DNA from 2 places in the Micromonospora sp. NPDC048040 genome. Region 1 is predicted to be linked to the other one. Evidence: predicted binding sites of a transcription regulator. Region 1 holds the regulator's gene; the other holds the start of a gene.
What was found. Region 1 encodes HspR, which represses chaperone genes until heat shock. Its sites were predicted from a motif close to TTGAGTNNNNNNNACTCAA; they were not measured.
Positions count from the first base shown of each region.

Region 2: lon (endopeptidase La) is a predicted target of HspR. The motif match lies at 10,945-10,963, and genes of this name have one in related genera.

Region 1 covers NZ_JBVJGT010000006.1:87,058-102,427, forward strand. The annotation lists gene ACZ6O2_RS09640 (phosphatase PAP2 family protein) at 1-333, shown strand, start outside; gene ACZ6O2_RS09645 (hypothetical protein) at 452-1,675, opposite strand; gene ACZ6O2_RS09650 (GTPase) at 1,789-3,474, opposite strand; gene ACZ6O2_RS09655 (ABC transporter) at 3,471-5,312, opposite strand; gene dnaK (molecular chaperone DnaK) at 5,533-7,395, shown strand; gene grpE (nucleotide exchange factor GrpE) at 7,442-8,176, shown strand; gene dnaJ (molecular chaperone DnaJ) at 8,260-9,453, shown strand; gene ACZ6O2_RS09675 (heat shock protein transcriptional repressor HspR) at 9,500-9,940, shown strand; gene ACZ6O2_RS09680 (hypothetical protein) at 10,135-10,344, shown strand; gene ACZ6O2_RS09685 (hypothetical protein) at 10,560-10,991, opposite strand; gene ACZ6O2_RS09690 (cation:proton antiporter) at 11,171-12,376, opposite strand; gene ACZ6O2_RS09695 (cation:proton antiporter regulatory subunit) at 12,384-12,884, opposite strand; gene clpB (ATP-dependent chaperone ClpB) at 13,119-15,370, shown strand, end outside.
Region 2 covers NZ_JBVJGT010000023.1:37,888-53,257, forward strand. The annotation lists gene ACZ6O2_RS21525 (right-handed parallel beta-helix repeat-containing protein) at 1-203, shown strand, start outside; gene ACZ6O2_RS21530 (L,D-transpeptidase) at 525-1,790, shown strand; partial or broken gene ACZ6O2_RS21535 (SMP-30/gluconolactonase/LRE family protein) at 1,918-2,124, opposite strand; gene ACZ6O2_RS21540 (STAS domain-containing protein) at 2,323-2,673, shown strand; gene ACZ6O2_RS21545 (FKBP-type peptidyl-prolyl cis-trans isomerase) at 2,757-3,149, opposite strand; gene ACZ6O2_RS21550 (hypothetical protein) at 3,389-3,961, opposite strand; gene ACZ6O2_RS21555 (CBS domain-containing protein) at 4,176-4,874, shown strand; gene ACZ6O2_RS21560 (TerC family protein) at 5,196-6,146, shown strand; gene ACZ6O2_RS21565 (helical backbone metal receptor) at 6,177-6,905, opposite strand; gene ACZ6O2_RS21570 (GNAT family N-acetyltransferase) at 6,946-7,515, opposite strand; gene ACZ6O2_RS21575 (PDDEXK family nuclease) at 7,672-8,556, shown strand; gene ACZ6O2_RS21580 (MDR family MFS transporter) at 8,603-9,859, opposite strand; gene ACZ6O2_RS21585 (histone-like nucleoid-structuring protein Lsr2) at 10,256-10,603, opposite strand; gene lon (endopeptidase La) at 10,987-13,323, shown strand; gene ACZ6O2_RS21595 (SgcJ/EcaC family oxidoreductase) at 13,395-13,877, opposite strand; gene ACZ6O2_RS21600 (MarR family winged helix-turn-helix transcriptional regulator) at 13,933-14,397, shown strand; gene ACZ6O2_RS21605 (DEAD/DEAH box helicase) at 14,483-15,370, opposite strand, start outside.

The DNA.
Region 1 (15,370 bases):
GGCCTCTGCTCGGTCGCTGCCGGCCTGGCCCTGCTCGCGGTCCTCGGCGCGCCCCGTCCGGTGCTGGCCCTGGCCGCCGCCGGGCTGCTCGGCCTGGTGGTCGCCGTGGCCGTCAGTCACTGGTGGAAGATGTCGATCCACTCGGCGGTGGCCGCCGGCACGGTGGTGGTGCTGGTGCTGACGTTCGGCGCCGCGCTGCTGGCGACCGCGCCGCTGCTCGCGCTCGTCGGCTGGTCCCGGGTCCGCCTGCGCGACCACACCGTGCCCCAGGTGGTCGCGGGAGCCCTGCTCGGCGCTCTGATCGCGGGCGTCGTCTTCGCGCCCCTCCGCTGACCCGTCCTCCGCCCACCGCCCGGCCCCCACCCGGCCGTCCGCCACGAGGTCGGTGGCGGGGTGGATCGTCCCGACCGCCGCCGACCTCACGATCAACGCGGACTTTGCGCGGAATCGGTCAGGCGCCCTCGTCGGCCAGGCGGTGGCGGTTGGCCTCGATCCAGGCGTCCAGGGCGGCCGGGTCGTCCGGGTCGACGCCGTCGGCCATCAACTGCGCCACGGCGGCGGTGGCGGGGCTGCGCCGCTCACCCGTGCTGTAGAGGCGGGCGAACTCCGGCACCATCTCCTCGATCGCCGTGTCGGTCTGCGCCGCCGCCCGCTCCGGCAGACCGCGCTTGCGGGCGGCATACGCGGCCCAGCCGCGCAGCACCCGGGGCAGCAGGGCGGCGTCGTCCATGTCCAGCACCGCCCGCCGGTGCACCCAGTCCAGCAGGAACAGCCCGGACACGGTCGGGCTCCACCGCATCGGGTCGGCGTCCGGGAAGCTGGCCGCGTGGTCCAGCAGCAGGCTGAGGCAGAAGTGCAGCGAGGCCAGCTCCGCCCCGTCGACGGCGTCCAGGCCGAACCGGGCCGCCTCCGGCGAGGCGAGGAACCGGCGGACCAACTCCGTACGCTCGGCGGCGGAGAGCGGCTCGACGGCGGGCGCGGGCACGGCGCGGATGGGGTGGGGCAACCGCGCCAGCCGGGCGCCGAGCAGGGCGCGGTCGGTGGCCAGCGAGCCCTCCCCGGGCAGCTCGCTCAGGCCGTCGGTGATCGTCAGGTGCCGGCCCACCTCGGCGTGCATCCGGGCCGGCTCCTCGTCGCGGAACCAGGTCAGCTCGTCCCCGGCGCACATCTGCCGCACCTGGTCGAGGATCCGGTCGGGCGGCCCGCCGACGAAGACGTCCTTGGTGATGCCGATGTTGTGGTCGAGCAGCGTCACCACCGCGTGCGCCGGCCCGCCGGCCGGGTCGTCGTACGCGAAGGTCGCCAGGTAGGAGGTCTGGTCGCCGTACACGTCGCCGTAGGACCAGCAGCCGGTGAGGTGGACCCGGCCGAGGTGGGCGGCCCAGGCGGGGGTGGCGGCGCCGGGGCGGACCCGGGCGGCACCCTCGGCGTCGGGCACCAGCGCGGCGAAGACCGAGCGGACGGTGGTCGCGGCGGCCGAGCGGCGACGGGAGGTGGCGGCCAGGAAGCCGGCCACGAACTCCCGCACCGCGCTGTCGCGGTCGGTCTCCGCGACCGCGTAGACGCTGCCGAGCAGGGCCGCGCCGAGCATCTCCGCGTCGAGGGCGTTCTCCAGCTTGGCCACGTCGCGGGCGGCGTGCAGCACCGCGTCGTACGGGGTCTGAGGCGTTCCCATCCACCGACCCTACGCTGCCGCCCGGCTCCGGACGGCACGAGCGACCCGAGCATCGCCCGCGTCGTGGACACCCACCACCGCCGACCTGCGGCTGCCGCCGACGTGTGCCCGGGTCAGCGGCCGGCGGCGTCCCGCAGGGCGGCCCGGGCCTCGGCGTAGGAGGCGAGCACCGCCCGCACCGGGGCCAGCACCTGCTCCTCGCCGACCGTCGTCACCCGCTCGGTGAGCCGGTGCTCGGCGCGGCGGCGGGCACGGCGGGCCGCCCACCGGACGGCCGGCCTGGTCAGGGCCGCCACCAGCAGCCCGGCGAGCAGGCCGCCGAGGAACAGCAGGGTGGGCAGCGGCACCTCGCCGACGGTCGGGTCGGCCAACTCCGGCAGGCCCAGCGCGCGCAGCCCGTAGCCGAGCGCCAGCCAGGCGAGCCCGGCCAGCGCGGCCAGGGTCACCAGCCACTGGAGGCCGCCGACGATCCGCCACCAGAGCGGCCGCCGGTCCATGCCGAGGTCGGTGCCGGCGACCGCGCGGTCCAGCGCGTCCGGCAGGTCGCCGAGGCGGGACCGGGCGGCGGCGGTCACCGCGGCGGGCCAGGAGGCGGGCAGTTCCGCCCCGGCCCGGTCGGCCACGGACCGGATCGCCAGCCCGAGCGCGGAGCGTTGCGCGGCGGTGGGGTCGGGCACCGAGGTCGCGGCGACCAGGCTCTCCGCCGGCTCGTCGCGCTCGCCGGCCGGGCCGGCCAGGTGCAGCCGGCGCAGCGGGTCGGGCCGCAGCCGCCGCCAGCCCCGGACCAGCGGCCAGCCGGTGGCGGCGGCGCCCCGGTGCCGGTACGCCTGCTCGACCGCCTCGGCGACCGTCGGCACCCCGGCGGCGCCGGCCAGCGCCCGGTGCAGCGCGGCGACGGCGGCGTCGTCCGGCCCGGCGGCCGGCGACCCGCCCCCGACCAGCTCGTCGAGCCCGGCCACCACCGTGTCCACGTCACCCTGGAGCCGGCGCAGCGCGGCCTGCCGCCCGGCCACCGTCCGTTCCAGCGCCTCCCGGAGCCCGACCATGCCCGCCGGTTCCACGGCGATGGTGGCCTGCAGCGGGACGCCGGCCAGGCCGTCCGCGTCGAGCAGGCGGCGCAGGTCGGCCAGCACCCGGGGCAGCTCGGCCGGGGGCAGCCGGTCGGCCTGGTTGAGCACGACCAGCGTGACGTCCCTGTGCCGGTGGAACTCGCGCAGGTAGCTGGTGTGGATGACGCGGTCGGCGTACTTCTGCGGGTCGACCACCCAGACCACGAGGTCGACCAGGCCGAGCAGGCGGTCCACCTCCAGCCGGTGGGACCGCTGCACCGAGTCGAAGTCGGGCAGGTCGAGCAGGATCAGCCCGTGCAGGGCGGACTCGTCGTCGCCGTCGAGCACGCTCTCCCGGACGAACCGGTGCCGGGGCAGCACGCCGACCCAGTCGAGCAGCCGGTTGCCGCCGTCGAGCGGCCCCCAGACGCAGGCGTGCGTGACGCCGGTGGTGGGGCGGCGCACCCCGACCGGGGAGAGCTCCATCCGGGCGAGCGCGTTGAACAGGCTGGACTTGCCGCTGCCGGTCGCGCCGGCGAGGGCCACCACGGTGTGGTCGCGGGAGAGCGCCAGCCGGGTGCCGGCCCGCTCGACCAGGGTGTGCGCCGGCACGAGTCGCGAATCCGGCAGGTGGCCGTCGACGACCGCGAGGAACCGGCGTACGGCGTCGAGGCGGGCGATCAGCGCGTCGGCGTCCACCTGTCGGTCACCACGGAGCGCCTCGCGCATCCGCCCGACGATGTTCGTCATGATCCTCCGCCCTCGGTGCCGGGGAGGCGCGCGGCGTCCGCGTCGGCGAGGCCGCTGCGGTGCCGGGCCATCTCCACCCCGTTGCCGGCCCGGCGCAGGGCCTCCGCGGTGTCCGCGGCGGGCCGGGCCTCCGTCGTCCGGGCCAGGTAGCGGGCGGCCTCGTCGTCCAGCAGGGCCCGCACCCGCTCCAGCAGGTCGGCCCGGGCCTTGGCGGCGAGCGTACGCACGGCCTGGTCGCCGAAGACCGCCTGGAGCACGGTCTGCGCGGCGACCGTGGTGCCGGCCCCGGTGGCGACCTCCAGCCCGGTCGGGATGAACGCGGTCGAGGCGAACACGGCGATCATCACGGCGAGCCCGGTGGCGTTGACGGCGTACGCGGCCGTGCGGGCCACGAAGCGCCGGTCGCCGCCCTCGACCCGCACCAGCTCCAGCACGCCGCGCTGCCACTCCCGGACCAGGCGCTCGGCTCGTTCGGGCAGGTCGCCGGCGGGGTGGGCGAGCCCCGGTTCGAGCAGCGCCGCCCCGGCGGGATGCGCCTTCCACCCGGTGTACGCGTTCTCCGCCGCCTCGGCGGCGACGCCGCGCAGCAGGGTCACCAGCTGGGACTCGATCGCCTCGCGCAGCTCGGAGGCGGGCGCGGGACGGCCGGTGACGGCGGCCACCATCCGGTCGCGGAGCCGCCCGATCCGGGCCTCCAGCGTGCGGAAGAACTCCCCGGTGCCGACGAACTCCTGCCAGCGGGCGAGCACCTCGCCACGGAGCAGCCGACCGTCCTTCAGCCCCTGCTCGACGGTCCGGTGCGCCCCCCGGTACGCCGCCCGCACCCGCTCGTCGAGCGCGTCGGCGGCGGTCACCTGCTCGTCGGCGGCGTCGGCGAGACCCTCGACCGCCGGGCGCAGCGCGGCGAGTGCGCCGTCGAGGGTCTGCCGGACCACGGCCGCCCGGACGTCGGCGTCGGCGGCCAGCCGGGCGAACCAGGCGGAGAGCGGCGCGGTCACCCGGTCGGGCAGCAGGCCCTGCCCGTCGACCCAGGTCTCCGGCAGCACGAACAGCGGGGCCGCGCCGAGATCCTGCGCGGCGAGCATCTCCGACAGGTGGGCGGCGATCTCGTCGGCCGCCTCCGGGGGCACCCGGTCCAGCACCATGGCGATCACCGCGCCCCGGGCCCGGGCGCCGCGCAGCAGCTCCCAGGGGACCGCGTCGGCGTAGCGGGCGGCGGTGGTGACGAAGAGCCAGAGGTCGGCGGCGGCCAGGAGCTGGCCGGCCAGGGCCCGGTTGGCGTCGACCACCGAGTCGATGTCGGGGGCGTCGAGGAAGGCCAACCCGGGCGGCAGGGCGGGGGCGGTGACCAGTTGCAGGGTGTGCGGGTCCTCGCTGGGCTCGTTGGTGCGGGTGAGGCCGGGCAGCAGCTCGCCCTGACGGAACCAGCCGGAGTCGGCCGGGCTGCACACCAGCACCGGGGAGCGGGTGGTGGGCCGGAGCACCCCGGCCGCGCTCACCCGCGCCTGCACAAGGCTGTTGACGAGGGTGGACTTGCCCGCGCCGGTGGACCCGCCGACCACCACGAGCAGCGGCGCGTCGAGCCGGCGCAGCCGGGGCAGCAGGTAGTCGTCGAGTTGGTCGGTGAGGCTCCCGGCGGCCCGTCGGGCGGGCTCGGCGGAGGGCAGCGCCAGCGGGAACCGGGCCGCCCCGATCGCGGCGCGCAGGCCGGCCAGCGCGGCGGGCAGGCTGTCGTCCCCGGTGGTGGCGGGCCGGTCCTCCCCGGCGTCCGCGGAGCCGGTGCGGGCTGCGACGGTGGGCGCGTCGGCCTGGGTGGCGGAGTCGCCGTGCGTCGTCACCGCTAAAGCGTGCCCGACCGACGCAAGCGAAGACAACCGGCCGGTAGTACCCGTGACTTGCGTCGGGTCGGCTCAACCTCGACTTGACGATTTCCGGGGGCGTGGCACTATTGAGTCAAGTTCACTCAACTTGTGGTGGGGTCGCTGCGGGCGACGCCCGCCACGCAGCTCAGGGCGGTGCCCACGAGCGCTCACAACGTCACGAAGCGAGGAAGCGAAGATGGCACGTGCGGTCGGTATCGACCTCGGCACGACGAACTCCTGCGTCAGCGTCCTGGAGGGCGGTGAGCCCACCGTCATCGCCAACGCTGAGGGCTCGCGGACGACCCCGTCGATCGTCGCGTTCGCCCGCAACGGCGAGGTGCTCGTCGGTGAGGTCGCCAAGCGCCAGGCGGTGACCAACCCGGACCGGACGATCCGCTCGGTCAAGCGGGAGGTCGGCACCAACTGGTCCGTCGACATCGACGGCAAGAAGTACACCCCGCAGGAGATCTCGGCCCGCACGCTGATGAAGCTCAAGCGGGACGCCGAGGCGTACCTGGGCGAGCAGATCACCGACGCGGTGATCACCGTCCCGGCCTACTTCAACGACAGCCAGCGCCAGGCCACCAAGGAGGCCGGCGAGATCGCCGGCTTCAACGTGCTGCGGATCGTGAACGAGCCGACCGCGGCGGCCCTGGCGTACGGGCTGGACAAGGGCTCCAAGGAGCAGACCGTCCTGGTCTTCGACCTCGGCGGCGGCACCTTCGACGTGTCGCTGCTCGAGCTGGCCGAGGGCGTCATCGAGGTCAAGTCGACCAGCGGTGACAACGACCTCGGTGGTGACGACTGGGACCAGCGCATCATCGACCACCTGGTGAAGACCTTCCGGGGCGAGCACGGCATCGACCTGGCCCAGGACAAGATGGCCCTGCAGCGGCTCCGCGAGGCGGCCGAGAAGGCCAAGATCGAGCTGTCCGCCGCCACCACCACCAACATCAACCTGCCGTACATCACGGCCGGCGCGGCGGGCCCGCTGCACCTGGACGTGACGCTCAGCCGGGCCGAGTTCCAGCGGATGACGCAGGACCTGCTGGACCGCTGCAAGGGCCCGTTCGAGCAGGCCGTGAAGGACGCCGGCATCAAGGTCTCCGACGTCGAGCACGTCATCCTGGTCGGCGGCTCGACCCGCATGCCGGCCGTGACCGACCTGGTCAAGCAGCTCACCGGCAAGGAGCCCAACAAGGGCGTCAACCCGGACGAGGTCGTCGCCGTCGGCGCCGCCCTGCAGGCCGGTGTGCTCAAGGGCGAGGTCAAGGACGTCCTGCTGCTCGACGTGACCCCGCTGAGCCTGGGCATCGAGACCAAGGGCGGCATCTTCACCAAGCTGATCGAGCGCAACACCACCATCCCGACCAAGCGCTCCGAGGTCTTCACCACGGCGGACGACAACCAGCCGTCGGTGCTGATCCAGGTGTTCCAGGGCGAGCGGGAGATCGCGGCCTACAACAAGAAGCTCGGCACCTTCGAGCTGACCGGCCTCCCGCCGGCGCCGCGCGGCGTGCCGCAGATCGAGGTCACCTTCGACATCGACGCCAACGGCATCGTCAACGTCCACGCCAAGGACCTCGGCACCGGCAAGGAGCAGAAGATGACGATCACCGGCGGCTCCTCGCTGCCGAAGGACGACATCGAGCGCATGCGCCGCGACGCCGAGGAGCACGCCGAGGACGACAAGCGTCGCCGCGACGAGGCCGAGACCCGCAACCTGGCCGAGGCGCTCCAGTGGCAGACCGAGAAGTTCCTGGCCGAGAGCGGCGACAAGCTGCCGTCGGAGTCCCGTGACCAGATCAACGAGGCGCTCGGCGAGCTGCGCGGCGCCCTCGGTGGTCAGGACATCGAGAAGATCAAGTCGGCGCACGAGCGGCTGGCGCAGGTCTCCCAGCAGGCCGGTTCGCTGCTCTACAGCCAGCAGGGCGAGCAGCCGGGCGAGGCCGGTCCGGGTGCCGCGGGTGCGGCGGGCGCCGGGGCGACCGGTGGCGCGCAGGCCGGCGGCGCGGACGACGTGGTCGACGCGGAGATCGTGGACGAGGACAAGAAGTGACGGTCCGTCCCGGACACGGCACCACGGCAGAGGATGAGGTAACCCCATGACGGAGAAGCCACGAGCCGCCGACCCGGGTGCGACCGGGTCGACGCCGGGTGGCTCCGCGCCCGCCGAGCAGGCCGGCGACGGGCCGCGGGTCGTCATCCGCAACAACCGCAAGATCAGCGAGACCAGCGAGCCGGCCGCGACCGCCGCCGACGCCGGGTCGGACGCCCCGGCCGAGGGGCTGGTCGAGGAGGCCGAGGTCGTGGTCGACGAGATCGAGGTCGAGGCGGCCGAGGTGGCCGGCCCGCCGGTGGTGGACGCCCCGGCACAGCCGGCCGACGGCGGCGGGACGGCGCTCGGCGCCGAACTGGAGGCGCTGCGTAAGGACCTCGACGAGCGGACCCGGGACCTGCAGCGGGTGACGGCGGAGTACGCCAACTACCGCAAGCGGGTGGACCGGGACAAGGGTCTGGTCACCGAGCAGGCGACCGGGGCGATGCTCGCCGCGCTGCTGCCGATCCTCGACGACCTGGACCGGGCCCGCGAGCACGGCGATCTGGTCGGGCCGTTCGGCACGATGGCCGAGCAGCTCACGGCGGCGCTCGGCAAGTTCGGGCTGACGGCGTTCGGCGAGCAGGGCGACCCGTTCGACCCGACCCGGCACGAGGCGGTGGCCCACCAGACCTCGGCCGACGTCACCGAGCCGACCTGCGTGCAGGTGATGCGTCGGGGCTACCAGGTCGGGGAGCGGCTGCTGCGGCCCGCCATGGTCGCGGTCGCCGACCCGGAGTAGTGCGCAACGACGACCGGATCGTCCCGCCCACCCCGAACGGGTGGGCGGGACGGTCGGTCCCCAGGTAGGGAGGGGGTGGACCGGTGAGTTCCAAGGACTGGATCGAGAAGGACTTCTACGCCGTGCTGGGCGTGGACAAGGCCGCCTCCGGCGACGACATCAAGAAGGCGTACCGGAAGCTGGCGCGGGATTCGCACCCGGACCACAACCCCGGTGACCCGAAGGCCGAGGAGCGTTTCAAGGCCGCCTCCGAGGCGTACGCGGTGCTCGGCGACGACGCCAAGCGCCGCGAGTACGACGAGCTGCGCTCGCTGTTCGGCTCGGGCGCGTTCCGGCGCAACGCCCGTGGCGCCGGCCAGCCCGGCGGCATGCCGTTCGACGTCTCCGACCTGTTCGGGGGCGCGGCCGGTGGGGGTGGCGACCGCCGCTTCGGCGGGGCCGGCTTCCAGGACCTGTTCAGTTCGATCTTCTCCGGCGGCGCCGCTGGTCCCGGCGGCGGGCCGGCGACCCGTGGCCCGGCGCGGGGGCGGGACGTCGAGGCCGAGGTGGCCCTCGACTTCGACGACGCCGTACGCGGGGTGACCGTCCCGTTGACGCTGCGCGCGCCGGGTGTCTGCGACACCTGCCACGGCAACGGGGCCAAGCCCGGCACCCAGCCGCGCACCTGCCCGGTGTGCCATGGAGCCGGGGTGACCACCCGCAACCAGGGGTCGTTCAGCTTCTCCGAGCCGTGCCGCAACTGCCAGGGCGTGGGCACGATCGTGGAGGAGAAGTGTCCGGAGTGCCAGGGCACCGGCGGGGTCACCAAGACCCGCACGCTGAACGTCCGCTTCCCGGCCGGGGTGGCCGACGGCCAGAAGATCCGGCTGGCGGGGCGGGGCGAGCCCGGCCCGCGGGGCGGCCCGGCCGGCGACCTCTTCGTACACGTCAAGGTGCGACCGGACGAGCTGTTCGGGCGTACGGGCGACGACCTCACGCTGACCGTGCCGATCACGTTCGCGGAGGCCGTGCTCGGCACGGACCTGCGGGTGCCCACCCTCGACGGCGCGGTGACCCTGCGGGTGCCACCGGGCACGCCGAGCGGCCGGATCCTGCGGGCCCGCGGCAAGGGGGTGGTCCGCCGTGACGGGCAGGCGGGTGACCTGCTGGTGACCCTCGACGTGGTGGTGCCCGCGCGGGTGTCCGACGAGGCGCGTACGGCGTTGGAGAGCTTCGCCGCGCAGACCCCGCCGGCCGCCCGGGAACATCTCGACGCGCGGGTGCGTCGATTCAGTTGACCCGGTGTTCAGTCGGCTCGGTGGAGTGCACGCGGAGGTGAGCGGGATGTCGGACGAGTTCGTCGGTTCGGGTGACCCTGCCTACGAGGCCAAGGTGCTGATGATCTCGGTGGCGGCACGGATGGCGGGGATGCACCCGCAGACCCTGCGCCAGTACGACCGGCTGGGCCTGGTCCAGCCGGGTCGGGCGGCCGGCGGCGGCCGCCGCTACAGCGTGCGGGACGTGGTGCTGCTGCGCGAGGTGCAGCGGCTCAGCCAGGACGACGGCATCAACCTGGCGGGGGTCAAGCGCATCATCGGGCTGGAGCGGCTGCTGGAGCAGGCCCAGCAGCGGGTGGCCCGGCTGGAGGCGGAGCTGGACGCCGCGTACCGCCGGATCGCCGAGCTGGAGTCGTTGGCCCGCTTCCCGGGCAGCGACCTCGTCCCGACCAACCGCACCTCCACCGCGCTGGTGGTCTGGCGTCCCCGGCGGGGCCCCGACCGCTGACGACACCTCACCGCGCCCGGCCGCCCTCCCGCGGCCGGGCGCGGTCGTCTTTCCGCCCCCGCCACCGCCCGGGACGTGCGTCGTTTCGGCAAGGCCCCCCGGTTGCCGGTTTGCCGGCGGGGACGACGCCCGGTCCGCTAGCCTCAAAATCAGGTCCAACCATCTCAATCCGGACTCCGATGGCAGGGGGAGCCATGACGGAAGCGGCGAGGAAGGTTGCCCAGCAGACCGAGGAACGGCTCGAAGAGGTGGCGAAGAACGTCCGGGAGAGATTCGACCGGTTCACCGAGAGCCGCTTCACCGACGAGATCAAGAACGGCAGGTTCGCCGACCAGGTCGACCACGGCATCGACCAGGGACGCGACGAGGCGAGACGCCGCGAGCAGGGCGGATCGGAACGCTGACGATCCGCCGACGTGCGGGCCGGGACCCACGGGGGGTCCCGGCCCGTTCGCCGTCCAGAGGCGGGCCGGGACGCCAGGGGTCCCGGGCGGGGGTCCCGGCCCGTTCGCCGTCCAGAGGCGGGCCGGGACGCCAGGGGTCCCGGGCGGGGGTCCCGGCCCGTTCGTCGTTGCGGAGTGCGGGCCGGGACGCCGCGCCGTGCGGGTGCGTGGGGCGCTCAGGCGATGCGGCGGTTCTCCCGGACCAGGCCGCCCTCGCACCAGTCCCGGTAGACGAAGAGCTCCGGCCGGGCCAGCAGCACCCGGCTGTTGTACGCCCAGGTGCGCATCAGGTCGTCGCCGTTCCGCTCGGCCTGCTCGACCAGCTTCCGGAAGCGCCGCTTCGGGTGGGCGCGGAATTTCGTCCGGATGCCGTCGGCGGCGTAGATGTAGAGGCAGTGCAGGGCGAACCGGCGGGCCGGGCAGGTCGCGTCCATCGCCAGGTCGAAGAGCACCGCCACCAGCCGGTCGCCGGAGACCAGCAGGTCCCAGTCCGGCGGCATGGAGGTCAGCGGCACGGAGTCGGGCTGGAAGGCCCACGCGCGCAGCTCGGCGGGGGTCGGATCGACGGGGTTGGCGAAGCCGTGGAACGTCGACTCCTGCACGCTCACCGGCCAACCTTCCGCTCTCGTCCGCGGGGGCTCAGGCCGTCCGCGAGCTCTGGCTGCTGGGGCGAAACGGTAACCCGGCGCGTTGACCGGCGGTAGACCCCGCCGGAGGCAATTCGACAACCGTTGGGCGAGGGCCGGGCCGACCGTACGGTCGACCCGGCCCTCGACGGTGACGTCGGTCAGTCGTGCGCCGGCACCGGTTGGGCCCGCTGGGCCGCGCCGCGCTTCCGCAGCCACCGCTTGAACCACGCGAAGTCGGGCAGCCGCGCCAGCATCGGCCCGGTCACGACCGTGATCAGCACGTACGCCGTGGCGAGCGCGGCCAGCTTCGGGTCGACGCTGCCGGCGGCAACCGCGAGTCCCGCGATGACGATGGAGAACTCTCCCCGGGGCACCAGGGTCAGGCCGGCCCGCCAGCGACCGGGCTCGGCGATGCCGACCCGGCGAGCCGCCAGGTAACCGGTGAGCGTCTTCGTGGCCATGGTGATCACGGCCAGCGCGAGCGCGGGCAGCAGCACCGGCGGGATGTCCCGCGGGTCGGTGACCAGACCGAAGAAGACGAAGAAGACCGCCGCGAAGAGGTCCCGCAGCGGGGTGAGCAGCTCGGTCGCGTGGTGCGCCACCGGTCCGGACAGCGCGATGCCGACCAGGAACGCGCCGACCGCTGCCGACACCTGGAGCTTCGCCGCGATGCCCGCCACCAGCAGCGTCATCCCGAGTACGCCGAGCAGCAGCGCCTCCGGGTCCTTCGCCGACATGGCGGTGGAGATCAGGTTGCCGTACTTGATCGCGACCACCAGCACCAGCAGTACGGTGCCGACCGCGACACCGAGCGCGATGCCGCCGCCCAGCAGGCCGCTGCCGGCGAGCACCGCGGTCGCCAGAGGCAGGTAGAACGCCATCGCCAGGTCCTCGATCACCAGGACCGAGAGGATCACCGGGGTCTCCCGGTTACCGAGGCGGCCCAGGTCGGCGAGGACCTTGGCGATGACCCCCGAGGAGGAGACCCAGGTGATGCCGGCGAGCACCAGGGCGGCGACCCAGTCCCAGCCGAGCAGCAGCGCGAACGCCGCCCCGGGCAGCGCGTTCAGCAGCCCGTCGATCAGGCCGGCCGGGGCCGCGGCGCGCAGGTTGCCGACCAACTCGTTGGCCGAGTACTCCAGGCCCAGCATGACCAGCAGCAGGATCACGCCGATCTCGGCGCCGACCGCGAAGAACTCCTCGCTGGCGGCCAGGGGCAGCAGGCCGCCGTGCCCGAAAGCGAGCCCGGCGAGCAGGTAGAGGGGGATGGGCGAGAGACCGATCCGGCGGCTCAGCCGGCCGAGGAGGCCGAGCAGGAAGAGCAGTGCACCGACTTCGATGAGTAGTGTTGTCGTTTCGTGCATCCGCGCCTCAGCCGTCCGGGTCGCTGTCGGCAAGGATGGCTGTCACCCCGTCGAGGCCCTGACGGGTCCCGACCACGACCACCACGTCACCGGCGGCGAAGCGGAAGGAGGGCTCCGGCGAGACGATCACCTCGCCGTGGCGCAGCACGGCCACGATCGAGGCGCCCGTGCGGGAACGTGCCTGCGTGTCCCCGAGCTTCCGGTTGACGTACTTCGAGCCGGCCGGAATGGCGATCTGCTCGGTGAGCAGGCCGGCGGCCTGCTCCCGCAGCCCGGACAGCTGACCGAGCATCAGCGACGCGCCGAGGATGTCGGCGAGCGCCTCCGCCTCGTCGTCCGTCAGCGGTATGTCGTGCTGACATGAGTCGGGATCGTCCGGGTCGTACAGGACGAGGTCACGGCGGCCATTGCGGTGGGAGACCACACCGAGGCGGCGACCGGACTCCGTCAGCAGATCGTGACGGACCCCGATTCCCGGCAGGGCGGTCTGTTCAACACGTACGCGCACACGGCCAGGCTACCCCTGGTCGGCATGCGCAGATCTTGGCAGCGAGCGCCGTTCCGCTGTGTGGTCGCTCAGCGCTTCTCCGCCACGGGAACGGCCCGTCCAATCGATCACTCGGGCACCTCTGGGCACGGCCGGGACGGCGAGAGTGATCCAGCTCACACGTGCAGGGTTGAGCGGAATAGGCTCAACTCTGGTTGTGTCCTTCCCAGTGGACACGCCGATCCGGGGGAGCCCATGAACACGGAACGACTCACCACCAAGAGCCGCGAGACCATCACCGGTGCCGTCGCGACGGCGAACCAACGCGGTCACGCCACCGTGGAGCCCTGGCACCTGCTGCTGGCGCTGCTGGACACCGAGGGCTCGACCGCCGCCGGCCTGCTGCGCGCCGTCGGGGCCGACCCCGCCGAGCTGCGCCGGGTCGCCCAGCGCTCGGTCGACGCCCTGCCCGCCGCGCGCGGCTCCAGCATCGCCGAGCCGACCCTGGCCCGCGAGTTCGTCAACGCCATCGGGGCCGCCGAGCAGATCGCCCGGCCGCTCGGCGACGAGTACACCTCCACCGAGCACCTGCTCGCCGGCCTGGCCCGGGTGGGTGGCGCGGTGTCGGGCGCGCTGAAGTCGGCCGGCGCCACCGAGGAGAACCTCGTCGCCGCCTTCCCGACCGTGCGCGGCGGGGACCGGCGGGTCACCACCGCCGACCCCGAGCAGACCTACCAGGCCCTGGCCAAGTACGGCGTGGACCTGACCGCCAGCGCCCGCGACGGCAAGATCGACCCGGTCATCGGCCGGGACTCGGAGATCCGCCGGGTGATCCAGGTGCTCTCCCGGCGTACCAAGAACAACCCGGTGCTGATCGGCGAGCCGGGCGTCGGCAAGACCGCGATCGTCGAGGGCCTGGCCCAGCGGATCGTCGCCGGTGACGTGCCCGAGTCGCTGCGCGACAAGAAGCTGGTCTCGCTCGACCTCGGCGCGATGGTCGCCGGCGCGCAGTACCGGGGCCAGTTCGAGGAGCGGCTGAAGTCCGTGCTGGAGGAGATCAAGAACTCCAACGGACAGGTCATCACCTTCCTCGACGAGCTGCACACCGTCGTCGGCGCCGGCAAGGGCGAGGGCTCGATGGACGCCGGCAACATGCTCAAGCCGATGCTGGCCCGCGGCGAGCTGCGGATGGTCGGCGCGACCACCCTCGACGAGTACCGCGAGCACATCGAGAAGGACCCGGCCCTGGAGCGCCGCTTCCAGCCGGTGCTGGTCGGCGAACCGACCATCGAGGACACCATCGGCATCCTGCGCGGCCTCAAGGAGCGCTACGAGGTGCACCACGGCGTACGCATCACCGACGCCGCCCTGGTCGCCGCGGCGTCGCTGTCGGACCGCTACATCACCGACCGGTTCCTGCCGGACAAGGCGATCGACCTGGTCGACGAGTCCGCCTCCCGGCTCCGCATGGAGATCGACTCCCGGCCCGTCGAGGTGGACGAGATCGAGCGGGCGGTACGCCGGCTGGAGATCGAGGAGATGGCGCTGGCCAAGGAGCCCGACGCCGCCTCCGCCGAGCGGCTGGAACGGCTGCGCAAGGAGCTGGCCGACAAGCGCGAGCAGCTCACCGCCCTCGCCGACCGCTGGAAGCTGGAGAAGGACCACATCACCAAGCTCTCCACCGCCAAGGAGGAGCTGGAGCGGCTCGGCGGCGAGGCCGAGCGGGCCGAGCGCGACGGCGAGCTGGAGCGCGCCGCCGAGCTGCGCTACGGCCGGATCCCCGCCCTCAAGACCGAGCTGAAGCAGGCCGAGGAGGAACTGGCCCGGCTCCAGGCCGACGGCGCGATGCTCAAGGAGGAGGTCGGCGCCGACGACATCGCCGCCGTCGTCGCCTCCTGGACCGGCATCCCCGCCGGCCGGCTGCTGGAGGGCGAGACCGCCAAGCTGCTGCGGATGGAGGAGTCGCTGGGCGCCCGCGTGGTCGGCCAGGCCCAGGCCGTGGGATCGGTCTCCGACGCGGTCCGCCGCGCCCGGGCCGGGGTCGCCGACCCGGACCGCCCGACCGGCAGCTTCCTCTTCCTCGGCCCGACCGGCGTCGGCAAGACCGAGCTGGCCAAGGCGCTCGCCGAGTTCCTCTTCGACGACGAGCGGGCCATGGTCCGTATCGACATGAGCGAGTACGGCGAGAAGCACTCCGTCGCCCGCCTGGTCGGCGCCCCGCCCGGCTACGTCGGCTACGAGGAGGGCGGCCAGCTCACCGAGGCGGTGCGCCGCCGGCCGTACTCGGTGATCCTGCTGGACGAGGTCGAGAAGGCCCACCCGGACGTCTTCGACGTCCTGCTCCAGGTGCTGGACGACGGCCGGCTCACCGACGGGCAGGGCCGCACGGTGGACTTCCGCAACGCCATCCTGATCCTCACCTCCAACCTCGGGTCGTCGGTGATCGGCGACCTGACGCTGGCCGAGGAGCAGCGCCGGGAGGGCGTCCTCGCGGTGGTCCGGTCGCA
Region 2 (15,370 bases), on a different contig from region 1:
CCATCCGGGGCAACCGGATCTGGGACAACAAGAACCCGAGCACCCAGAACCACGGCCTCTGGATCACCGACGAGGGCAGTTGCGTGGACTGCCGGGTGGAGGACAACGACCTCGCCGGGAACGCCGACTCCGCCATCCGCATGGACACCCCGCCGGTCGGCGGCCGGTGGGAACGCAACCACGGCGACGACGACTGGACCTGAGCCGGCGCCACGCGGGTGGCCGAGGCCCGCCCGGCCGTTGCCCGTCGCCGCCGCCACGAGGCCGGGGCGGGGCACCGGGGGCGGGTCGGGCGGGAACGGCGCGGGGCGGCGCAACCGGGACGCGGCGGCATGGCCGGGCTCCGGCGGTGCCGGTCCGGGCGATCCCGGACGGACCCGGAAACGGGGGCACCCGGACCCATTCCGCGCAGTCCGGCAAATGCGCCCCATAATTGCTTTTCCCTTTTCGCCGAAAATTGCGCGCCCGTCCGGGCGGTATGGAGAGAATGTGGCGGAGGACGCCAATTAACGGGGGGACGCATCATGAAGTTGAGGCGGCGACTGACGGTTCTGGCCGTGACCATCGCGGCCACGCCGTTGGCCCTCGGCGGGTGCACCGCCGACCGCAAGCCGGGTGCCGGGTCGGCCGAGGGCCGGGCGACGGCCCCGGAGTTGGCCGTGACGCCCGCCGACCGCGCCCGCGAGGTGCCGGTCAGCGCCGAGGTGGGGACCGTCGTCAAGGGTGGACGGGTCACGTCGGTCCGGATCACCGACGACAAGGGCGCGGAGGTCAAGGCGGAGCCCCGGGAGGACGGCTCGGGCTGGGTGCCGAGCAAGCCGTTGCAGCCGCGGCGCACCTACACCGCGGAGGTGACCGCCACGGGTGACTCGGGGAAGACCACCACCCGGAAGACCACCTTCACCACGATGCCGAAATCGTCGAAGCCGGAAATCACCAGCACGTTGTATTTCGCCGGCAACCGGACGTACGGCACCGCCATGCCGGTGACCGTCGCCTTCGACCCGCCCATTCCGAAAGAGGCCAGGGCGGACGTGCAGCGCCGATTGTTCGTGAAGACCGACCCGCCGCAGCCGGGCACCTGGTCGTGGGTGTCCGACGGCAGCCAGGTCTATTACCGGGCCCCCGATTTCTGGCGTCCGGGCACCACGATCAGCGTCCGGGCCGGGCTGGAGGGTCTGCCGATCGGCAAGGACCGGGTCGGCGACTCCGACCGGACCGCCACCTCCAAGATCGGCCGGCAGGTGGCTCTGGAGATCGACAACGCGACCAAGCAGATGTCCGTGGTGCGCGACGGCAAGGTCGTCCGCAAGATCCCGGTCAGCATGGGCAAGCCGAGCACGCCGACCTCCAGCGGCAAGATGGTGATCATGGAGAAGCACGAGTACACGACGTTCGACACCCGGGGTTCGGCCGACCCCTACGTGGTCGACGTCGAGGACGCCCAGCGCCTCACCTGGGGCGGTGAGTTCATCCACGCGGCGCCGTGGTCGGTGGGGGACCAGGGCAACACCAACGTCTCGCACGGCTGCACCAACGTCTCCAACGAGGCCGCGGACTGGCTGATGGGCGTCACGCAGGTCGGCGACCTCGTCACCATCAAGGGCACCGAGGTCGGGTTGAACGAGGGCAACGGCTGGACCGCGTGGAACGTCGGCTGGGACGAGTTCGCCAAGGGCAGCGCGCTGCCGGTGCCGGCCGGGCTCCGGCCGGCCCCGTCGCAGGCCCCGCACCCGGGCGCCGTGGCCGGGGGCTCGCCGGTGCCGGCGCCGTCCGTCCGCGGCGGCTGACCCGGCCGTACGCACACGGGGGACCGGTCCGCCGCCAGGCGGGCCGGTCCCCCGACCTGCCGGTCTCGGCGAGCGGCCGGGGCCGGGTGCCCGGCGGCGCGTCCACCGGCCACCACCAGAGCCGGCCGTCCTCGGTCCCGCTGACCACCCGCCCGGACGGGTCGACGACCACGTCCTCCGGGCCGGCGACGCCGTCGGGCCGGGGCAGCAGTTCGGCGGCGTCGAGCCGGCGGTCGGTGGGGGACCACGGCCCGTCGAGCGGGGGCGGGAGGGTGGCGGGCTCACGGACGGGACGGATCAGCCACGGCGCGCGGGGACGGGGAGGAGCGACCATCGGCCCGTTCCCGCCCGCCGGTGTGGCACCCGCCGGCTCTCGACGCCGGGCGGCGCGGGTGGGCTGGAGATCATCGCGGTGGCGCGGTCCTCCTCCCTGAGGAGGATCAGGGAGGCCCTCGGGGGTGACCCTGGGTGGACCCGGATCCCGTCCCTGGGCAGGGCGGAAATGTCGGTGGTGGGGGCTAGATTCGTCGGCATGGGGCAGCGTGAGGACAGGTTCCACGTCGAGGTCAGCGTGGACGATTACGTGGTGGACGTGCGGGCGATCGGCGAGGTCGACATCGCCACGGTCGCCGCGTTCCGCTCCGCGCTCTGGGCGGCCCCCGCCCGGCCGGTGCTCCGGCTGGATCTCTCGGGCGTCCGCGTGCTCTCCGCCGCGGGGGTGCGGGCGCTCGTCGCCGCGCACCTGCGCATCCGCGCCCGGGGCGGTGAGTTGGTGCTGCTGCACCCCGACCCGGTGGTCGCGCGGGTGTTGCGGGCCACCGGCCTGCACCGGGTCATCCCGATCGTCGACTCGTGCGCCGACCGGGAGCTCGTCGCCTGCTGACCACCCCCGACCGATCGGGTGCGTGTGCGCCCGGGGGCCGACCGCGCGTGGGCGGGTCGACCCCCAGGCCCGTGCTCAACGGCTCAGCGGACGCCGACCAGGTCGACGACGAAGACCAGGGTCTCGCCCGGCTTGATGACGCCACCGGCGCCCCGGTTGCCGTAGCCCAGGTGCGGCGGGATGGTCAGCCGGCGCCGGCCGCCGACCCGCATGCCCACCACGCCCTGGTCCCAGCCGGCGATGACCTGCCCGGCGCCGAGCCCGAACTGGAACGTCTCGCCCCGGTTCCAGGAGGAGTCGAACTCGCGGCCGGTGGAGTGCGCCACCCCCACGTAGTGGACGTCGGCCAGCTGCCCTGGCTGGGCCTCCGGCCCCTCGCCGACGGTGATGTCCTCGATGACGAGATCGGCGGGCGGCGCGCCCTCGATCGGCCCCACCTCGGGCTTGCCGGAGCGGGCACCTGCTGCCTGGTTCATACGGGAGTCTCCTGCCGTTTCGGTCCTGATGTCCCGGTCACCATCCTGCCGGATGGCGGCCGGTCGGCGCGCGGCGGTCCCGGGAGCGGCTCGCGTGCGTCGACGTGTCGGCGATGTGCGAGCCCTCGGCGCCGTCGGGCGGGAGAGCCGGGTCCGGCCAGGCGCGACGAGTCGGGCGTACGCACGGACCGGCGGGCGTCACCGGTGGTGACGCCCGCTGGGTGAGGTGCCGGACCAGGTCAGCGGAGCCAGGGGAGCCGCCGGACGAGGGGGAGCTTCGCCCAGGCCGCGCCCAGGCCCAGGGTGGCGCCGGCGTTGACGAGCGCGAGACCGACCAGCAGGGCCGCGTTGAGCAGGTGGTCGTCGAGGAAGGGGTTGTTCTCGGGGGGCAGGACGACCGTCCACATCATCACGTAGAGCACCACGCCGGCGACGGCGGCGACGCGCATCCCGATGCCGAGCAGCAGCGCCACGCCGATCGCGGCCAGGCCGGTCATGAAGAGCACGTCCGCCCAGGCGGCCCCGGCGATGCCGTTGTAGAAGCCCTTGAAGGGGCCGGCCGCGCCGAAGGTCAGGAAGCCCTTGGTGGGGCTGCCGCCGTTGATCCAGGCGTTCTTCGCCTCGGTGGCGTGCCCCAGGCCGAAGACCTTGTCCAGGAACGCCCAGAGGAAGGTCCAGCCGAGGGCGATGCGGATGCCGGCGAAGACGTACCGGGCGGCACGCTCCCGGGTGGTCTCGGCGAGGTGCCGGGGCTGCGCCGCTGGGGCGATGGTCCTGGCGGTGATCTGCTCGGTCGCGGTCATTGTCTCCACGTCCCTTCGTGTACCTCGCACCGCGCTTCCCGGTGGCATCTCCATTGGACATCCGCCGACGCCCGCCGGGCAGGGCCTACCGGGCCCCGCCGGACCGGGACCTTGGACCCCTTCCGCACCGGTCCACCCGGCCGTGCCGACCCGGTCCCGCGACCCTGACCCGGCGGGCGGTCGCGGCCATACCGTCGCAGGTGCCAACGGCAGGGAGGTCGTGATGAGGACGTGGCAGGTGGGCGACGTGATGACGCGGGACGTCGCGACGGTGGGGGAGGAGACCCCCTACCGCGAGATCGTCGACGCGCTGGTCCGGCGGGGCATCAGCGGCGTGCCCGTGGTGGACGGGTTCCGCCGGGTGCTCGGCGTGGTGTCCGAGTCGGATCTGCTGCACAAGGTGGAGCGGGCCGGGCACCCGGACGAGCGGCGGATCTTCGAGGGGCGGCGGCGCCGCAGCGCCCGGGAGAAGGCAGACGCGTTGCTGGCCCGCGAACTGATGACCGCGCCGCCGGTGACCACCTGGCCGGAGGCGACCATCTCCGCCGCCGCGCGGCAACTGGACCGGGAGTCGGTGAAGCGGCTGCCGGTGCTCGACGATCTGGGCCGGCTCGTCGGCATCGTCACCCGGGGCGACCTGCTGCGGGTGCACCTGCGTACGGACGCGGAGATCCGCGAGGACGTGGTGCAGGAGGTGCTGCGCCGGGTGCTCGCGGTGCGGGACGGCCTGGTCACCGTCAAGGTGCGCGACGGTGAGGTGACGCTCGACGGCCGGCTGGACCGGCGCAGCGCGGTCGAGCTGGCGGGGCGGCTGGCCGGGCAGGTCAGCGGCGTGGTCCGGGTGACCAGCACCATCGCGTACGACGTCGACGACCGCACGCTCGTCGAGCGGGACGCCGGCCCGGTCACCCCGGTGGCCTGACCGGCGACGCCCGGGCCCCGCCGTCCGGGCGGGGCCCGTCGGCGTGCCGCCCGCCCGGGCCCGCGCTCCCCTCCGGCCGACGGCAGCCGGCGCCTGAGGCCCGGGAGCCGCCGGGCAGCGGCGACCGGGCCCGGCCGGCACCCGCCGACTTGCCCGGACGGCCGTCGGTCGGTCGGCGGCTCGCCTAGGCTCGGGGGCGGGCGCGGTGCGGCTCTGCCGCCGAGCCCCGCCGCGGGGACCGCGCCCGCGCCGGAGCCGCCGGGCATGCGGCGCGCGAGGAGCGGAGCCGCCCTGTCCCGTCGTGGATGCGGAGGGCGCCGGGTGGACGAGGCGACGTTCGCGGCGCCGCTGTGGGCCTGGGCGGCGGTGGGCGGGGTCATCACCGTCATGCTGGCCGTGGACCTGCTCTCCCACCGCGACAACCACGTGATCGAGCTGCGTGAGGCGCTGGTGTGGAGCGGCGTCTGGATCACCGCCGGGCTCACCTTCGGCCTGCTGGTCTGGCTCTGGCGGGGCGGCGATCCGGCCGTGGCGTACTTCTCCGGCTACCTGCTGGAGAAGGCGCTCTCGGTCGACAACGTCTTCGTCTTCGCGCTGCTGTTCGGCTACTTCCGGGTGCCCGCCGGTTACCAGCACAAGGTGCTCTTCTGGGGGGTCGTCGGGGCCCTCGCGTTCCGGCTGGCCTTCATCTTCGCCGGTGCCGCGCTGCTGGAGCGGCTGGCCTGGGCCGGGGTCGTGCTCGGCGCCTTCCTGGTCTGGACCGGGTGGCGGCTCGCGGTGCGCGGCGAGCCGGACGTCGAACCGGACCGCAACGTCGCGGTCCGGTTGTTCCGGCGGCTGGTCCCCACCGAGCCGCGCTACCACGGCGGCCGGTTCACCGTCCGGGTCGACGGCCGGCGCAGGGCCACCCTGCTGCTGGTCGCCCTGATCGCGATCGAGGCCACCGACGTGGTCTTCGCGATCGACTCGGTGGCGGCGATCCTGGCCATCACCACCGACACGTTCCTGGTCTGGACGGCGACGGCGTTCGCCGTGCTCGGGCTGCGCAGTCTCTACTTCTGCCTGGCCGGGCTGCTGCGGCACTTCAGCTACCTGCGGTACGGGCTGGCCGTCCTGCTGGCCTTCGCCGGGGCGAAGCTGATCCTGTCCGAGACGCCGGTGGGGAAGCTGCCGGTCTGGCTCACCCTCGCGGTGGTGGTGCTGACCCTGTCGGTCGCGATCGGCTGGAGCGTGCTCGCCGCCCGTCGGGAGCGCCGGCACGCGGGCTCCTGACCCGACCGGCCGGGCGACGCGCCCGGGCAGTCAGCCCGGCCGGACGACCGGGTCGGCGAGCTGGGCGGACAGCAGGGCGGGCGCCTCGGCCAGGGACGGGCCGTACCAGGTCAGGTGTCGCCCGGAGAGCAGCGCGCACGGGACGCCGGGAAACGCCTCCGGCCCGTCGTCGGCGGTGAACCGGTACGGCTCGTCCGGCAGCACCACCAGCTCCGGCTCGCGGGCGCGCAGCTCGTCGAGACTCGGTCGGGGATAACGTTCGGCGTCGTCGGCGTACAGGTTGGTGACGCCGAGTCGGCGCAGCACGTCCCCGGCGAACGTGTCGGCGCCCAGCACCACCCACGGGCGACGCCAGACCGGCACCACCGCCCGGCGGGGCGGCCCGACCGCCGGCGCGGCGGCCCACGCCCGGCGGGCCGCCGCCAGCCACTCCGGCTCCGCCGGCGCGCCCAGCTCGCGGAGCAGGTCGCCCAGCTCGGTCAGCGCCTCGTCGACGGTCCGCGGGTAGGTGACCCGCACCGGCACGCCGGCCGCGGCCAGGGCCTCGGCGTCGACGCGGCGGTTCTCCTCGACGTTGAGCAGCACCACGTCCGGCCGTAGCGCGAGCACCCGGTCCAGGTCGGGGTACTTGCTGCCACCGACCCGCGCCACGTCCAGCCCCGCCGGGTGGGTGCACCAGTCGGTGGCCCCGACCAGCAGGTGGGGCAGGGTCAGCGCCACCGCCTCGGTCAGCGACGGCACCAGCGACACGACCCGCACGCGCACCCCCGCTCCGCCTGTCGACAACCGCCACGCTCGATCATGCCCCAGCGGCGGGCGCCAGCCACTCCTGCCGGGTCAGCGCGTACTCGACCTCGCCGTGCTCCGCCCCGTCGATCATCTCCGGCCAGTCCCCGACGTACGTGCGCACGAAGCGCAGCCCGGACTTCTCCATCACCCGGCGGGAGGCCGCGTTGACGGTCATCGTGTTCGCGGTGACCCGTTCCACGCCCAGCTCGGTGAAGCCCTTGTCGACCAGCGCCCGGCAGCCCTCGGTGGCGAGGCCGCCGCCCCAGGCCGCCCGGCGCAGGCGGTAGCCCAGCTCCACCTCGCGGGCGTCGCCGTCGCGGGTCGGGCGGAACTCGAACCAGCCCAGGAACTCGCCCGACCCCCGGCCCACGGCCGCCCACCAGCCCAGCCCCGGCGGCCGCCGGTAGTGGGCGAGGATCCGGGGCAGGGTGCGCTCCCGGACCACCTCCGGCGGGGTGGGACGCCCGCCGGTGAGGTATCGCATCACCTCGGGGTCGCCGTCCAGCTCGACGAGGAGTTCCGCGTCGTCGGGGGTGAACTCGCGCAGCACCAGCCGGTCGGTGCTCAGGAAGGGCGTCACCGGCCCATCCCACCGGGCGGCCCCGGCCGGCTCAACCGAATTCCCCGCCCGTACCGCCCCCGCCGCACCACCCCGGCTCCGTCCATGATCGACGGCCTAGACTCGCCCCCGGGCCGACGAGTCGGCCCGGGGGCGACGGCAGGACGGATCACACGGATGACGAGCACCGGTGGCGGGGACGGTTCCTGGCTGCGCGCGGTGACCGGGGACGGCGGTCGCGGCCCGCTGCTCACCCGGGCCGGCCAGCTCGTGTACGGCGCCCGTCGCCTCGGCGAACTCACACACCGGCGGCCGAGCGGCATCACCGGCCACCAGTGGAGCACGGCCACCCGGGAGGGCTACGACTTCGTCGTCTGCGCCGCCGACACGGCCCGGCCGGTCTTCGCCGTCGAGGTCGGCCCGGTCGCTCCCGCCGGCTCCGCCGGGCAGCGCGCCGAGCGGATGAAGAACGTGGTCGCCGAGGCGGTCGGCCTGGCGGTGCTGCGGATCGGGTCGCCCACGCTGCGCGCCGACGAGCACGGGCGGCGGATCGTGACGTACGTGATCGACGCCCGCGCCTACGCGGCGCTCGGTGCGGGGGAGCCGGAGGCGGGGGACGTGCCCCCGCTCGGGTTCCGCGACATCTTCGGCCGGCTGCCCGACGGGCGGACGGGCCACGTCAACGACCTCGGCGCGCTGGCCCGGGCCGCGGCGGTCGACGCGTACGTGTCGCGGGGGCTGGTGGACCCGATCGTCCGGGGGCTGCACCTGAGCTGGCGGGGCGGGCCGGCCGAGGGGTGGAGCTGGGTCGAGGTGCGTCCCGGCGCCTGCCTCGTGGAGCGGGTGACGGTGCACGAGCAGCGGGTCTCCGCCGGCGTGGACCCGGCCCGCCTGGCCGAGGACCTGGCGGCGATGGCCGTCGGCCAGCGGCTGCGCGAGCTGGAGACGGCCGAGCCGGTCCTGACGCCCCGCGAGGAACTGCTCGCCGACATCCGGCTGCTCGAATCGCGGCGCGACGAGATGGCGCACGGGTTCGCCTTCGCGCACCTCTGCGCGGACTGACCCGCCCCGGCGCCGCACGGGCGTACCCCGGCGGCCCCGGCCGCCGTCAGGCCAGCGCTGCCGCCGTCCGGCCGGGGGTGGCGGCCGAGGTGGCATCGGCCCGCAGGGCCTCGATCCGCCTGGCCCGGGGGCGGACCGCGAGGAGGTTGCCGGCGGCCACCAGCAGGGCCAGACCGAACAGGCCCAGCCAGAGGGCGTCGGTGGAGAACCGGGCGGCGACCAGCCCGCCGAGGGTCGGCCCGGCGAAGCTGGCGAAGGCGTAGCCGAGCGAGTAGACCCCCTGGTAGCGGCCGCGCTGCGCCGTCGGCGACAGGTCCGCCGTCAGCGCCGAGTTCGCGGGGGTCATCAGCATCTCGCCGAGTGTCCAGACGGCGACCGTGAACGCGTAGAACCACACGGCGTCGGCCAGCGCGGTCAGCGCGAAGCCGGCGCCGACCACCACGACGGCGGCGGCGATGGTGCGGGACCGGTCGAAGCGGCCGACCAGCCGGGGCACGAAGAGCTGCCCCAACACGATCATCAGCCCGTTGACCGCGATGACCGGCCCGTACGCCGACGCCGGCAGGCCGTCGGCCTGCAACGCGACGGGGAGCATCACGCTGCCCTGGATGCAGAGCCAGGCCAGCCCGGTGAGGGCGGTGAAGGTCAGGAAGACCCGGTCGCGCAGCACGGTGCCGAGCCCGCCGGAGTCGGCGCGGGTGAACTGCCCGACGGTGACCGGGGCGGGGCGCGACTCGGGCACCTTCAACCCGATCAGCACGGCGGTGCCGAGCAGCACCGCCGCGTTGACCACGAACAGCAGCAGCGGATCGGCGCGGACCAGCAGGCCGGCGACGGTCGCGGCGACGGCGAACCCGATGTTGATCGCCCAGTAGTTGAGCGTCAGGGCGCGCAGCCGGTCCCGCTCGCCCACCACGTCGATGATGGTGGCGGTGAAGGCCGGCCGGGCGACGCCGAGGAAGAGCCCGAGCAGGAGGGTGAGCGCCGCGACCGCCGTGGGGTGGTTGCTCAGGCCCAGCGACACCGCCGCCGCGGCGGCGGCCACGTTGCCGACCAGCATCGCCGGCCGCCGCCCCCACCGGTCCGCGACGACCCCGCCGAGCACGCTCCCCGCCGCGCTGCCGGCCCCGTGCAACCCGATCACCACTCCGGCGTACGCGGGGCTGAAGCCCCGCACCGAGACCAGGTAGACGCCGAGGTAGATGGCGACGAAGCTGCCCAGCCGGTTGATCAGCGTGGCCGTCCAGAGGTACCAGAACGTGCGGGGCAACCCGCCGGCCGTCTGGCTCCACCAGCGCGTCATCCGCCACCCCCGAGATGCGTTTGCGTAATGCCCGACAAAGCTGTCGCTCATTACACTCGGGGGGTGCGACGGTCTCGGGTCGCGCGGGCACGAATCGTGGTGATGATCACGTGCGGCCGGAGCCGCCCGGGTCACCACCTGCCCCTTCGCCGCCCGGGTGGGTCGCCGGTCCTCGGCCGGATCCGGTTTCCGTGCGGTCGCGGGAATCCGCCCGGCGCGGCCACTCGGGGGTCGCCCGGCGATCCGTCGGGGCGGCTCGGCGAATGCGCCGCCCGCGAATGCGTCCGCCGCCGGACGCGGGCCGTGCGAATGGACGGCCGTGGGAAAAGACCGGCGGGGCCCCGCTGATTCCGCAGCGTGACCCCGCGTGGACGCGAGCGTGAACCCGGCGCCAGGTCAGCGGTTCTTGTACGCCTCGGCGACCTCGACCGGGATGCGGCCGCGCTCGGAAATCTTGTAGCCGTTCTTGACGGCCCATTCCCGGATGGCCCGGTTCTGCTCCCGGTCCATTCCCGCGCCGCCCTGGGCGCCCGCCCGGCGGGGTGCCCGCCCGACGTCGACGGTGCCGCGGCCGATCCGCCGGCCAGCGCTGATGTACGGGTCGAGAGCTTTCCGCAGCACGCCCGCGTTCTCGTCGGAGACGTCGATGGTGTACGCCACGCCGTCCAGACTGAACTCGACGGTCCGGTCGGCCTTTCCGCCGTCGAGGTCGTCGGTCAGAACAGTGATTACTTTTCTCGCCATCGCCAATTACTCCCTGTGTGGGGCGGGGTGTGGTCAAAGTTTGACCTATCCCACGGCAATTGCGCAAGAATACGCGTCGTTTTTCATTTCGGCGGGTCGCGTTATCGCGGGAAATCGGCGCGGCCGGCGCAAAGGCGGGGGAGTTCGGTCGCCCAGCGTGCCGGCGTGGCCGGCGGGCGCCGCGGCCTCGGCCCCGCTGGAGACCCGCACCCTGGTCCCCGTGTCCCGTGTCCGGAACCGGCTCGTTGTCTTCGCCGCGTCGACCGGCCTGCTCCCGACACGGCCGGTGGCGCGGGGAAGTGGTCTGGGTCACAGTGGGAACAAGGGGAACGCTTTGTTACTTGAGTTGGACACGCTCAACTCAACGCGATAGCAGGTGTTCGATGGCAACTCTTCCGGTACTGCCCCTGACCGACGCCGTGCTGCTGCCCGGCATGGTCATCCCGGTGACCCTCGACCCCACCACCCAGGCCGCTGTCGACGCGGCCCGCGCCACCGGCGAGGGCACCCTCCTCGCCGTGCCCCGCCTCGACGGCGAGTACGGCCCCGTCGGCGCGGTCGCCACCATCGAGAAGGTCGGCCGGCTGCCCAGCGGCGAACCGGCCGCCGTCGTCCGCGGCCTCTCCCGCGCCCGGATCGGCTCCGGCGTTCCCGGACCCGGCGCCGCCCTCTGGGTCGAGGCCACCGAACTCGACGAACCGGCCCCCGCCGGCCGCGCCCGCGAACTCGCCCGCGAGTACCGCGCCCTGATGACGTCCGTGCTCCAGCAGCGCGGCGCCTGGCAGGTCATCGACGCGATCGAGCGGATGACCGACCTCTCCGAGCTGGCCGACTCCGCCGGCTACGTCTCCTGGCTCAGCCTCGCCCAGAAGACCGAGCTGCTCGCCGCGCCGGACGTCACCGCCCGGCTGGAACTGCTCGTCGGTTGGGTGAAGGACCACCTGGCCGAGCAGGAGATCGCCGAGCAGATCAACACCGACGTCCGCGAGGGGCTGGAGAAGTCCCAGCGGGAGTTCCTGCTGCGCCAGCAGCTCGCCGCCATCCGCAAGGAGCTCGGCGAGGACGAACCGGACGGCTCCGCCGACTACCGGGCCCGCGTCGAGGCCGCCGACCTGCCCGAGAAGGTCCGCGAGGCGGCGCTCCGCGAGGTCGGCAAGCTGGAGCGGGCCAGCGACGCCTCCCCGGAGGCGGGCTGGATCCGCACCTGGCTCGACACGGTGCTGGAGATGCCGTGGGGCACCCGTACCGAGGACAACACCGACCTGGCCGCGGCCCGCGCGGTGCTCGACGCCGACCACGCCGGCCTGGCCGACGTGAAGGACCGCATCCTGGAGTACCTCGCGGTGCGCAACCGGCGCGCCGAGCGGAACCTCGGCGTCGTCGGTGGCCGCGGCTCCGGCGCGGTGCTCGCCCTCGCCGGCCCGCCCGGCGTCGGCAAGACCAGCCTCGGCGAGTCGGTCGCCCGCGCGCTCGGCCGCAACTTCGTCCGGGTCTCCCTCGGCGGCGTCCGCGACGAGGCCGAGATCCGGGGCCACCGCCGCACGTACGTCGGCGCGCTGCCCGGCCGGATCGTGCGGGCCCTGCGCGAGGCCGGCTCGATGAACCCGGTCGTGCTCCTCGACGAGGTCGACAAGCTGGCCGTCGGCTACTCCGGCGACCCGGCCGCCGCCCTGCTGGAGGTGCTCGACCCGGCGCAGAACCACACCTTCCGCGACCACTACCTGGAGGTCGACCTCGACCTCTCCGACGTGCTCTTCCTGGCCACCGCCAACGTGGTGGAGACCATCCCCGGCCCGCTGCTGGACCGGATGGAGCTGGTCACCCTGGACGGGTACACCGAGGAGGAGAAGGTCGCCATCGCCCGGGACCACCTGCTGCCCCGGCAGCGGGAGCGGGCCGGGTTGACCGCCGAGGAGGTCGGCGTCGGCGACGACGCCCTCGCCCGGATCGCCGGCGAGTACACCCGGGAGGCCGGCGTGCGCCAGCTCGAACGGTCGCTGGCGAAGATCCTCCGCAAGGTCGCGGTGGCCCTGGCCACCGACCCGGCGCCGGTCCGCGTCGACGCCGACAACCTCGCCACCTACCTCGGGCGGCCGAAGTTCACCCCGGAGTCGGCGGAGCGGACGGCGGTGCCCGGCGTGGCGACCGGCCTGGCCGTCACCGGCGCCGGCGGCGACGTGCTCTTCATCGAGGCCACCAGCATGGAGGGCGAGCCGGGGCTGACCCTGACCGGCCAGCTCGGCGACGTGATGAAGGAGTCGGCGCACATCGCGCTGTCGTACCTGCGCTCCAACGGGCGCCGGCTCGGGCTGGACCCGAACGCCCTCGCCGGGCGGCGGATCCACCTGCACGTGCCGGCAGGCGCGGTGCCCAAGGACGGCCCCAGCGCCGGCATCACCATGGTCACCGCCCTCGCCTCGCTGGCCGCCGGCCGGCCGGTGCGGCCCGAGTTCGGGATGACCGGCGAGGTGACCCTCTCCGGCCGGGTGCTGCCCATCGGCGGGGTGAAGCAGAAGCTGCTCGCCGCCCACCGGGCCGGCCTGACCGAGGTGATCATTCCGGCCCGCAACGAGCCGGACCTCGACGACCTGCCGGCCGAGGTCCGTGAGGCGCTGACGGTCCACACCCTCGCCGACGTCGCCGACGTGCTCGCCCTGGCGCTGCGCCCCGCCGACGTCGACGCGGACGCCCTCGGCGGCCAGGCGTTGACCGCGGCCTGACCGGCGCGTCACCCAGCGGCCCCCGACGCCCTGTGGGCGCCGGGGGCCGCCGCGTGTGCGGGTCCCGCCGGTCAGGCGCGTCCCAGCCCGAGCCGTCGGGCGTACCGCCCCATCGTGCGGGACAGCCGGGCCGGTGCGGAGTCGGGCGCGGGGATCCCGATCGGGCGGACCCGACCGTTGTGCAGCGCGGTGAACCGCCACCCGGCCGGCGTCCGCACGGCGACCAGGGTCTGGCGGGACAGCCGGCGCCGGGGCAGCCGGGTGCGCCAGGGCATCAGCACCGAGCCGGTGCCGTGCACGACGGCCACGTCGGCGGTCACCGCCCGGATCGACTCCACCTCGCCGACCAGCGCCGATCCGGCGAGTACGCCCCGGAAGAGCCGGTCGTGCGCGTCCTGCATCGGTGCCCGCCCGGCCGCCCGGGTGCCGTCGTACGACACGTAGTCGGAGTCCTCTGTGAAGCAGGCGCCGTACGCGACCGCGTCGTTGTCGGTCCACGCCTCTAGCAGCCGGTCGAACAGCTCGCGGATCTCCCTGCGGTCGTTCTCGGTCATGGTCGCTCCCTGCTAAAGTTCGACTGTCGAAATCTAAACTAGCAGAAAGATTCGAATGTCGAAAAGTGAGCTGGTGTACCACGTGGCCCGCGAGATCCGGCTGCTGCAGCAGAGCTTCGACGCCTTCGACGAGGCGGCGGCCGGCCGGCTGGGGATCAACCGGACGGATCTGCGGGCGCTGGACGTCGTCCTCGGCCGCGGGCCGGTGACGGCCGGCGAGTTGACGGCGGCGCTGCGGCTCAGCCCGGCGGCCACCACCACCGTCATCGACCGGCTGGAACGGGTCGGCCTGGTGGCGCGTACCCGGGACGCCGCCAACCGGCGTCGGGTGCTGGTCGAGGCGACCGAGGCGGCCCGGGCGGCCGAGCGGAGGATCTACCGGCCGGTCGGCGAGGCCGGCCTGCGGGCGCTGACGCGGTACGACCACGGACAGCTCGAGACGATCGTCGACTTCCTCACCACCGCTCGCGCCGTGCAGCAGGAGCACGCCGAACGGGTGGCCACGGAGCCGGCCGACTGACCGCTGCGTGGACGCGACGAGGCCCCCGCCCGGAACAGCGGGGGCCTCGGTGCGTCAGTGCCGGTGGGGACGGTGCTCGTCGTCGTCAGCGCCGGTCGCGCCGGTCGCCGAAGTCGCGGTCGCGGCGCTCGCGCCGATCGGCCCCGTCGAAGCGGCGCTCGCCGCCGCCGTCACCGTCACGATCCCGGCGTACGGTCGCCTTGCGGCCCTTGATCGTGCTGCCGCGCAGCCCCGCGATCACCTCGTCGGCCACGGCGTAGGGCACCTCCACCAGCGAGAACCGGTCGGCGATCTCGATCGAGCCGATGTCCCGGCCGCTGACCCTCGTCTCGCCGGTGATCGCGCCGACCAGGTCCTGCGGGCGGACCCCGGCACGCCGGCCGAGGCCGATGAAGACCTGCGTGGTGCCGCCGGTGCGGGGCCGGCCGCCGCCGCGCCGCTCGCCCCGGCCGCCGCCCTCCGGCCGCCCCTCGCGCGGGCCCCGGACCGGGACCTGCGGGATCTCCTCCTCGTCCTCGGCGCCCGGCGAGGTCGCCTCGTGCGCCAGCTTCACCGCCGCGAGCGCCACCTCCACCAGGTCGAACTCGTCGGTCAACGACTCCACGATCGCCCGGTACGGGTCGAGGTCGTCCTCCAGCAGGCTCTCCCGCAGCGCGCCCTGGGTCAGCTCCAGCCGCCGGGTGCGCATGTCCGCCACCGTCGGGATCTTGTCGATGGTGATCCGCTGGCCGGTGACCCGCTCGATGGTCTTGAGCATCCGGTGCTCGCGCGGCTCGGCGAGGGTGATCGCCACGCCCTCCCGCCCGGCGCGGCCCACCCGGCCGATCCGGTGCACGTACGACTCGGGGGCCGACGGCACGTCGTAGTTGACGACGTGGGTGAGCTGCTCGACGTCGAGGCCGCGGGCGGCCACGTCGGTGGCCACCAGCAGGTCCGCGGTGCCCGTGCGCAGCCGGCCCATCACCCGGTCGCG